DNA from 2 places in the Rhodopirellula sp. UBA1907 genome. Region 1 is predicted to be linked to the other one. Evidence: riboswitches for the same ligand, from Rfam matches in the RefSeq annotation. Region 1 holds a riboswitch; the other holds the start of a gene.
What was found. A riboswitch is a leader RNA that binds a small molecule or an ion and turns the genes downstream of it on or off. The one in region 1 is predicted to bind cyclic di-GMP.

Region 1 (4,567 bases):
AGCGATCTGATAATCGGAGAGCCATCGCAAGAATTCTTGCCCGGCACCGCCGTCGGTCTCGCCGTCTTTTGTTTCGTTGATGTCACTTGGGTTACCGAGCGTCAGGCGAATCTTTCCGAGTTCGCTAGCGTAGGTCCAAGCGGGAGTGTCTTTTTTATGAATCAGCAGCGAGATTGAACGTGCCGGTTTGGCTTCGGCTTCCGAATCGACTTCGCGTTCGGTGCGGCCATCAACGGCGAAGACTCGCACACCCGTCAAAACGGTTTTCGCGGTCGTCTCGGGAATCAATTCGCTTTTGACGAAGTAGGCCATCACGTCCACTCGGTCGCCGGGGCGGACGAGGGTCGCAACGCTACTCTCCGGGTCGGCTCGCATCGACACGACGCTGAAACCGACTGGAATGGTTTGGGATGAACCGTTCGCATCAGCCATCAGTTTGACCGGCATCACGGGTTCGCCTTCGTAGAAACGCTGGCGCGCAAATTTGCCTTCGACGTCTTCGAGTTTGCCACTCGCACCGGTCGGAACACGATCGGCGGGCCATTGTTCGAGACGGATTTTGTCAGCGGTGATTTCTTCGGCAATGTCAATGGTTTTCGCGGTGACGAAGATCTCGACCGTTTCTACCGAACTCTGACCCGTCGATTGAGCTTGCATCCATTGGCTAACGCCGATCGCGGCAATCGTGCCGCAAACGCAGGCCAAGATGAGGAAGACTGATTTGTTTCGCATGGCAATCGAGTGGGTAACCAGAGGTGACAGACTGCTCGCGTTGAATTCGATCGATGACCGACCGCCCGCAATGGAAGCGTCACTCACGGTATCGGGTGTGAGTCTTCAAGAGCTAAACACACTTGGGGCAACCGAGTCCCTTTGCGCAATCGCTACAGATTGCCAAACGGAGTTTTTGCTTCGAATTTCCAACGCTAGGAGGAAAATCCCCGAAAAATGGGGCACAAATGATGACAGGCCGCATGGGGGTACCATGCGGCCCTCGATCTTCAATTTGAATCAGACCAATTGGCCCGTGGCGGCGAAGTAGATGATCGTGCCGATGGCCATCGGAATTCCGTATGGCAACAGGTACATGGTCGGTTTTCGCTCTCGAGCAATCGCGGCGAGCTGCTCAGGTTTGCGAATCGTTCGCCACTCTTCCATGATTTTCAGGAATTGAGCGTAGTGTTTCATCCATGCACCGCTCTTCCAGATCATGAAGACTGCCATGATTCCGCCGACGATGGCGGTCGCAGCAAAGGCTTTCAGCGTGATCATGGTTCCGCACCAGGCTCCGATGCCAGCGAGCAGTTTCACGTCGCCTGCACCCATGCCGCCAACGTTGCGAAGTGGCAACAGCAACATCATGCCGACGAATGTGCCGAGCAAGCTGTATCCCAGTTCGGGAAAGCCGCCTTGGATAAAGCAGTGTGCCCATCCGCAGATTATGAACGGGAAAGTCAACCAGTTGGGGACTTTCAAAATCATGCCGTCGATGACAGCAGCAACGATAAGGACAACCGTCACGAACCAAATGGTCCAGTTTTCGGTGATGCCGTGAAGGAGAGTGTCCATGGTGATTTCCCCGTGTTTCTTCGGCCGAGTCGTCCGTGAAACGAGTCGTCCGTTGGTGGTTTCAAATTGGAAGGTGTTTGAGTTGGCGGTGAACGTTTTATTGGTTTCCGGTCAAAACGGATGGATCAGCGAGGACCGATCATCCAGCTCAACATTGCGAACAGCAAAGTCACGCCACAGCAGGCTAATTGCCAGACATGGGCGGCAGCGTCAGCGGGAATTAGTGGGTAGTTCATTCGCTCGATGCCCGGGGGCAAACCTAAAAGGTGTGAAATGAGTGTTAGCTAAGACATCCATCGAATCTCTCAATGGCGGATCGTCTCATGTCGATCCACATCGTCGTCGCAATAGGGCTCCCCCACGGGCGATACCGAAAGGCGGCGAGAGTGGTCTCGCCGCCATTCGGAATGTCGCCAAATTGACGGGACGGACCCGCCGGATCAGCACTTAGTTGGCAGCAATTGCATCGCCAGCTTCGCCGAACTTTGCGTTGGCGTTGTTACCGATTGTGGTAACAGCACCGATGCAAACGACGATGATCAGGGCCAACAAGACGGCGTATTCAACAGCCGTTGGTCCGTCTTCTTCTTTCAGGAAAGCAACAACGTTTTCAGCAAACTTTTTCATGTCTAACTCCAGACAAAAACGGGGGCCACGATTATGTCTCGTTAACCCGGCGACAAAATGTCAGTCGATTCGATGTGAACCGACCCAGGTGACAACAGCCTTCGTCAATGAAAATTAAACTGACAAGCCTCGGTTCAAACTCGAGCGTGTTTCAGGTTGAAACAACGAAGAGTTCTTTCCACGGCAACTCGGCTTTCCTGAAGCCAAGCCGAACGCAAACAATGCGATCGACCGACTCACGGACCCGTGGTTTTGCGTGCCGTCCTCTCGAACGGTTTGCCTTTGTCAGGGAACTTCGGCTGACCCAGTCGAGCAGTCCAAGGCAACACACCTTCGAATGTTCGACGTGGCAGTGAACCGCCGCATTTGGGCCATTCACTTTCTCACTACCGAACACTACGACAGAAAACGAAGGTGTCAAAAAAGATCGGTTGGCCGAACCTTAACGGCGAGGCAAGTTGCCGGGTTGGTCCGGTCATAACGATTAGGCGGCCGGCCGCGATTGTAAAAATGACAAATGGGCGCATGCACTTATAGAAGACCACTGCCCCTCTGTTTGATATTCCGCAAACCCGAACTCGGCGGAGTTACTTTTTAGGCCATCCGGGCAGCGAAAATTTCTTTTTCGTATTGGTTGTGTGTTCGCTGTAGTGCCGATCCATTTGTTTCAGCAAAGCCTTCAATGTAGGCCAACGACTGCCCGGCACTTTGTCGTCGACGGAGTATCCATCCAGCAGATAAGCAAACCGACGCGAAAAGTCGCTGACGCGTTGCATCTGACGAGCTTCTTCAGCTCCACTCCAATCCGCGTTGGCGAATTTATAGTCGGGCGGCATTTGGGCGGGATTTAGATCCATCACAGGAATCGACGCGTCAGCCTCGTGATACATCTGAGAGAAAAACAGCAACTGACGCCCCATCATGTGCTCCACATTCCAGCGAGGCGTGTGAGTTCCGTTGGCGGGTTTGAAGTTCATTTGAGCCGTTGTCAGCTCCGCAAAGACCGCCTGAGACTCGGCACGAGACTTTTTCATCGCGGCGAAGAGTTTGTCCATCTCCTCGGGCATTTGCCACGGTTTCGTCGAGACGTTCCACCAAACAACAGCCGGCTTCGTTTCGGAATCAGCCGATTTGGATGAGATGGCAACCGTGTTGTGATCCTGCGTTTTGACTTGGACCGATTCGGGCAATGCCGATGAAACTGAGATCCAGTTCCGAACGCTCGGGGGCTTTGGTTGGCCTTCGACAACAAAACGTTGAAGGTCCGATCCGATGACCGCATCAATGTTCTTTATTGATGCCAGCGTTTCGGAAGTGCAACCGAGGCCTGCAACAACGAGGTCAACACCGTCCAGCTGAACATGAACGGCTGTATCGCCCAGATGGCTCACTTGGATGTCGTTTGGTGTCTTACTGGCTGAATCTGCTTCCAATTCATTCTGGGGTACTGGTTGCCAAGTGACTTCGGCTTCGTTGGCTGGTCGGCTGAGCAGGTAGGTGCCGGTCTCACCCACCGTCACCGTCGCGTCAGTCTCTGGAATCGCGGACGCATCGCCTTGCGACAAATCACTCGAGTTCTTCAGTTCAGCTTTGACCGCAACACTCAAACCCCAGTGCGATTCAATCGTTACTGTTCCTCCAGGCGAAACGCGAACCGCAACCGGATCACCCTCGGCGGCTTGGGCAGGAGCACTGATCAATGACATCAGGAGTGCCGCACCAAAGAGTGATGCAGCAGTTCCCTTGTAGTGAGAGATCGAATTCATCGCGATGGCCTATCGGTTTGCCACGCACCGTGAGGCGGCGTGGTCGAATCGTGGAATGGTCGTGAGAGGCTACTCTAACACGATCCCTTGCACACGTTTCCACTCTGTGATCGCCAATGAAACATCCAGTTGCCGCGCGAGTTGATCGCCACGCAACTTCGCGAGTTCCAAACGAATCAGGTCATCCGAGCCAACGGGTTGTTGGTCCAGTTCGATTGCGGCCGTCGTTTCAGCCAACCGTTCCTCGGCCCATTGCAATTGTCGATCGATCAGTCCAAGACGAGCGTTCGCCAGGCGAACGTCGAGGACCGATTGCAATGTTTCGTTGCGGATCACATCCGACAACGATTCGCGGAGAAGCGAACATTGTTGACGGCGGCAATTTAGATCGCTTGTGTTCGAATCTGGTGAGAAACACGAAAACAGCTTTTTTCCGGTGGCCGACGCGATGGCCAAACCGGCGCCCGGGCTGAGTGCACCCATCAGTTGCCGTGCCGAGGACAAGTTGCAGGTTCGCATGCCTGCACACAGTTGCTTGACTGCTTTCAAGTCATTGCGATTTTCCAGGGCGATTGCAACGCTGCTGCCGGCGTCGACGGATTCGG
Region 2 (4,567 bases), on a different contig from region 1:
AACTCGGGATGAGTCGGTTTCTCGCCCCGAACGCCGAAGTTGTCGACGGTCCGCACCAGTCCTTCGCCCATCAGGTGCATCCAGATTCGGTTGACACTGACCCGCGCGGTCAGCGGGTGATCAGGATCGGTCAACCACTGTGCCAACTCCAACCGACCGCTTCCTTCCAAGGGTTCAAACGCGGTGGTGGATTCACTGAAGACCTGCGGAATGCCTCTCGGGACGATGTCGCCCAGATTGCTGACCTCACCCCGAATATGAATCGGGCAATCCTCCTGCTCATCGCTCGGTAAATCGGCCAGCGCCATCGCGGTCGGAACGGGGGGCGGAGCATTGGCGACCAAATCGGCTCGTTGTGACTTCAGTTGCTTGAGTGTCTGAGTCAACGCGGTTCGCATCGCGATGTTTTGTTCGATCTCCGCGTCTGATTCACCCGGGTCCTTTTCGCCATCGACCTGAACCCACTGCACGGCATCGGCGATCACATAACCATCCGTCCCACGGTTCGAAAGCGTGACCTGCGACTGAGTTTCCGCCTCGCAGTCAAACTCCTTCAGCACGCTGTAAGTGCCCGTCGTCGGAGGAACCGTCTGATTCAAAACCAGATTGTGAGTCTCGTCGTTCAACTGCACCGTGACAGGCAGATTCGACGCCCGATTGCCGCTGGAGTTGTAGTGAACTCGAAGCTCATACCGTCCGGCCTTGGGCAAGACCGCGGCAAACCGGATCGACGCCTCCCCTTTGTTTCGATTTTCGTCGTGCACATAACCTTTGCCAACAAACCCAGATTTGTACGTCGATTCAACCCAGTGACCTTCACGAACGGCATCGACATCATCGATCGTGATGCCTTCGAGTTCCGTCTTCTCTGCGAGAAACTTCAGTTCCGACTCGACTGCTTTGATCTCTTGATCGAGGCCTTGCAGCGATTGTTCGTGTTCACGAATGGACTCCTTGTGCTTCTTCGAAATCGGAAGCGGAGTTTTCTCCCAAGTGCTGACGTATTGCTGCGACTCACCATGCAGTGTTCGCGTGCTGCGAAAGATCCCAGCCATCGCGTAGTAGTCTCGCGTGGTGATGGGATCAAACTTGTGATCGTGACAGCGAGCACAACCAAACGTCATGCCGAGGAAAGCACGTCCGACCGTGTCGAGTTGCTCGTCGACCACATCCATCCGCAACTTGGTCTTGTTGCGTTCACTCAGCATCTTGGTGCCGATCATCAAGAACGTGGTGGCGACCAACTTGTCACGTCGATCTTCATCGGAAGAGGCCGGCATCAAATCACCCGCGATCTGTTCGCGAATTATCCGGTCGATCGGCATGTCGTTGGCAAACGACCGCACCAAGTAATCGCGATACCGCCAAGCGTCATGATGCGTCGCATTGAAATCGCTGCCGTTGCTGTCGGCGTAGCGAGCCACGTCCATCCAGTGCCTCGCCCAATGTTCCGCAAACTGCGTGCTGGCGAGATAGCGATCCACCAATCGCCGCCAATGTGCGTCGCTGGGATCCGCTTGAAATTGTTGAAGCGCTTCAGGATCGGGCGGCAACCCAGTCAGATCAAACGCCAAACGTCGCAGTCGCACGCTCGGGCTTGCGATCGGAGTTGCGGTCAATCCTTCGGCGTCCAAGCGTCGTTGCAGGTAGGCATCGATCGCGGAATCAGAATCAAACGCAACCGGCGACTCGCTCGAGCGAGGAGGCTGAAACGCCCAAAACTGCCGAGCTTGTTCCCAGTCGAATGACTTTGACTGAGAACTTGTGAGCTGTTCCTCTTCATACATCAATCTTGGATCAGCCGCACCATCGCGAATCCATTTTTCAAAATCTCGCACCACGTGATCGGGCAGCTTTCCCGAGGGTGGCATCTCGGAGGACTCGTACCGAATCGCCGCCATCAGTTCGCTTGCCGCGGGATCGCCAGGTCGGATGGACGGCCCACTGTCACCGCCAACTTCCCATCCTTCCTTCACATCCAAACGCAACGAACCGCCGAGGTCATCCGAATCTTTAGCATGGCATTCATAGCAATGCTCGATCAGAACCGGACGAATGCGAGCTTCGAAGAAGTCAAAGGATTCTTCGTTCGATTCATCCGCGGAAACCATCGCTGCACAACCGATGGTTAGCCCAAAAAAAGCCAGCATCCATCGAGCGGTCGGCCAACGATTGGCGAGCGAACAACATCGATCGCCGATTGGTTCAGCGATGACGTTGTCAAACAAGGGCGGGGCGAACGGACTCTTCATTACAGAACCGTCGATCAAAAGGTGGGGGAGAGGCGGGCCCTATAGGGTACACCATTCCCAACAACCGTGTGCCACGCGAGTCATCGCACCATCAATCCGTTGGAAACAGAGGTCAAAAGTCGACCATTCCGCTGCAAAATCGTTTCAACCGGCACGAGCGGGCGAACCACTGTCGCAGTCGCACAATCTGCAACCGGGGATGGCTCACAAAAGCCCACCTGCTCATTCGTGACCTAGTGTTTGTGTTAGCGACGTTGTGGGCTTCCGATTCGACATTCAAGAAAACGGCAAACCACGTGTAAACGTGGGACGCAAAGTCATGGATCCATGTTGAAAAACTTGGACTGCCAGACCGCCCTGGATGCTTATCGACATCGCGAGAAGATGTGGTTGTCACATCGAGCGGGGGGGATTTCCTGCTCACACCGAAGGCGCACACCATGCGGAACGAACTTGCCCTTTCAAAGCTACTCCTCGCGGGCCTGCTGGGCTTATGGGTTTCACTCACCCCAAGCGACGTCTCTGCAGACGATCGTAAATCGATCTACTTCATCGAAGAAAACTGGGAACTGACGCTGGGCGATCCCGAGCCTGACATCAATTCGCCACAAGTATCGTTTTTCGTCTTTCCGAACCGAGACGACGAATCTCGCTACTTTGAGTTGCAACTGAACTATGCCGCAGATGCAACCTATTCAAGCGGTGGGTTTCGCGTCACTGCCGCGGTCAACGACAAGGCGGTCGACCACGAACGTGGTGGAGACTTTCAAAACTGGTCAGCGAGCAACGACTGCATCCGATGGACGACCGTCATGGCCGTCAAGAACTCTCGCTATCTCTTCGCGATCAAAAATGGTGAGTCGGCTGATTGGGGAGCCTTTGGAGGCCCTGACTACTTGGTTGAAATGCCACATGAGAGCGGTGATGGCCTGATGAAATATCACCCCGATACAAGCCTCGCGAATGTCGACATCGGATTCGGAGCCAATCGTGTTCGTTCGATTCGATTGAAAAGTATCCGGGTCGTTTTTGAGGATGGCAGTGACCAAGTCATCACAGTCAATCTGACACCGACGTCGATCAATTCGTGATCGAACGATCGGATCAACGTATCGTGCCAATGCACAGTGGACGAATCTTCAGAAGATTATCCGTTCGTCTCCAACCATCGCGTTCTGCCATCATCCAGTTGAAATCAAATGTCATCCAAATCGATCATCCAACTCCGCTATTGCATTCAAGAGCCTGAATCCCGACGCGGCGCCGCGGGAATCTTTGGCCTCATTCTCTGTGTCGCATTGTTCACAGTCCTGGCGGTCGTTTCAGAATTTGCCTACATCAACACCGCAAGAACAGAACTCTCCAGGTCCGCCGATTCTGCTGCACTCGCGGGAGCCTGGGCGTTGTATGATGCTCGCGTCAACGGGGACCACGATGGCGTCAACCAGGTAAAGTCTTCGGCAGACCGAATCAGCTCCGCCAATCACATCGGACAAATCCAGGCTCATGTTGGCTCAGTCGATCACGCGGTCGAGATTGGATCTTACGATCATGCGACTCAAGTCTTTGAGCCAATGAATGATTGGGCGTCGGCCAACGCGGTCCGCGTCAATCTCCATCTGACAAACTCGGCTCATGGCGAACTTCCGTTGCAGCTGGCTGGATTGACTGGTCGAAAATCGCAATCTCTTCGTCAAAGCGTGACTGCAGCATTCCAACACAATATCAGCGGGTTCAAGCGTCCACCGAACAATGGAACCAAGATTGACATCTTGCCCATTGCTCTGGATGAGGAAACTTGGCAACTGGTCAGTGACAAACAAACTTCTGACGACTTGATGTACTTCAACGGATCGGTCGTGGAAGGAAGCGACGGCTTCCACGAATGCTCACTCTATCCAACGGGAACCGGTGCTCCTGGTAATCGTGGAACTGTCGACATTGGATCATCCAACAACAGCACCAGCGATCTTCGCCGCCAGATTCTCTATGGAATCTCGCAAGATGATTTTGATGCTTTGGGACGTGAATTGGTCTTTGATGAACACGGCGAACTGTCCTTGAACGGCGACACGGGAATCAGTGCGGGAATCAAAGCCGAACTCAGCTCCATCATCGGTGAGAAAAGGATCATTCCGATCTTCCGCAAGGTGCAAGGCAACGGCAACAACGCCAACTACACCATCGTGCGGTGGGAAGGAGTGAGAATCCTCAGCGTGAAGCTAACCGGCCCGATGAAGAAGAAGCACCTAACGATTCAGCCCACCCCGATGATTGCGAGAGGGTGCGAATTCGACGTCGCAGGCAATGTCCAC

Region 2: linked by a shared signal. The riboswitch ahead of B2R17_RS17985 (hypothetical protein) and the one ahead of B2R17_RS13435 (Flp family type IVb pilin) in region 1 are both predicted to bind cyclic di-GMP.

What each region holds. Positions count from the first base shown of each region.
Region 1 covers NZ_DDGH01000060.1:131,003-135,569, forward strand. Annotated here, with positions in the region: gene cpaB (Flp pilus assembly protein CpaB) at 1-819, opposite strand, end outside; gene B2R17_RS13430 (A24 family peptidase) at 1,012-1,569, opposite strand; gene B2R17_RS13435 (Flp family type IVb pilin) at 2,017-2,196, opposite strand; cyclic di-GMP riboswitch class I at 2,376-2,487, opposite strand; gene B2R17_RS13440 (DinB family protein) at 2,784-3,962, opposite strand; gene B2R17_RS13445 (hypothetical protein) at 4,032-4,567, opposite strand, start outside.
Region 2 covers NZ_DDGH01000083.1:122,468-127,034, forward strand. Annotated here, with positions in the region: gene B2R17_RS17980 (DUF1553 domain-containing protein) at 1-2,252, opposite strand, end outside; cyclic di-GMP riboswitch class I at 2,529-2,612, shown strand; gene B2R17_RS17985 (hypothetical protein) at 2,693-3,343, shown strand; gene B2R17_RS17990 (Tad domain-containing protein) at 3,452-4,567, shown strand, end outside.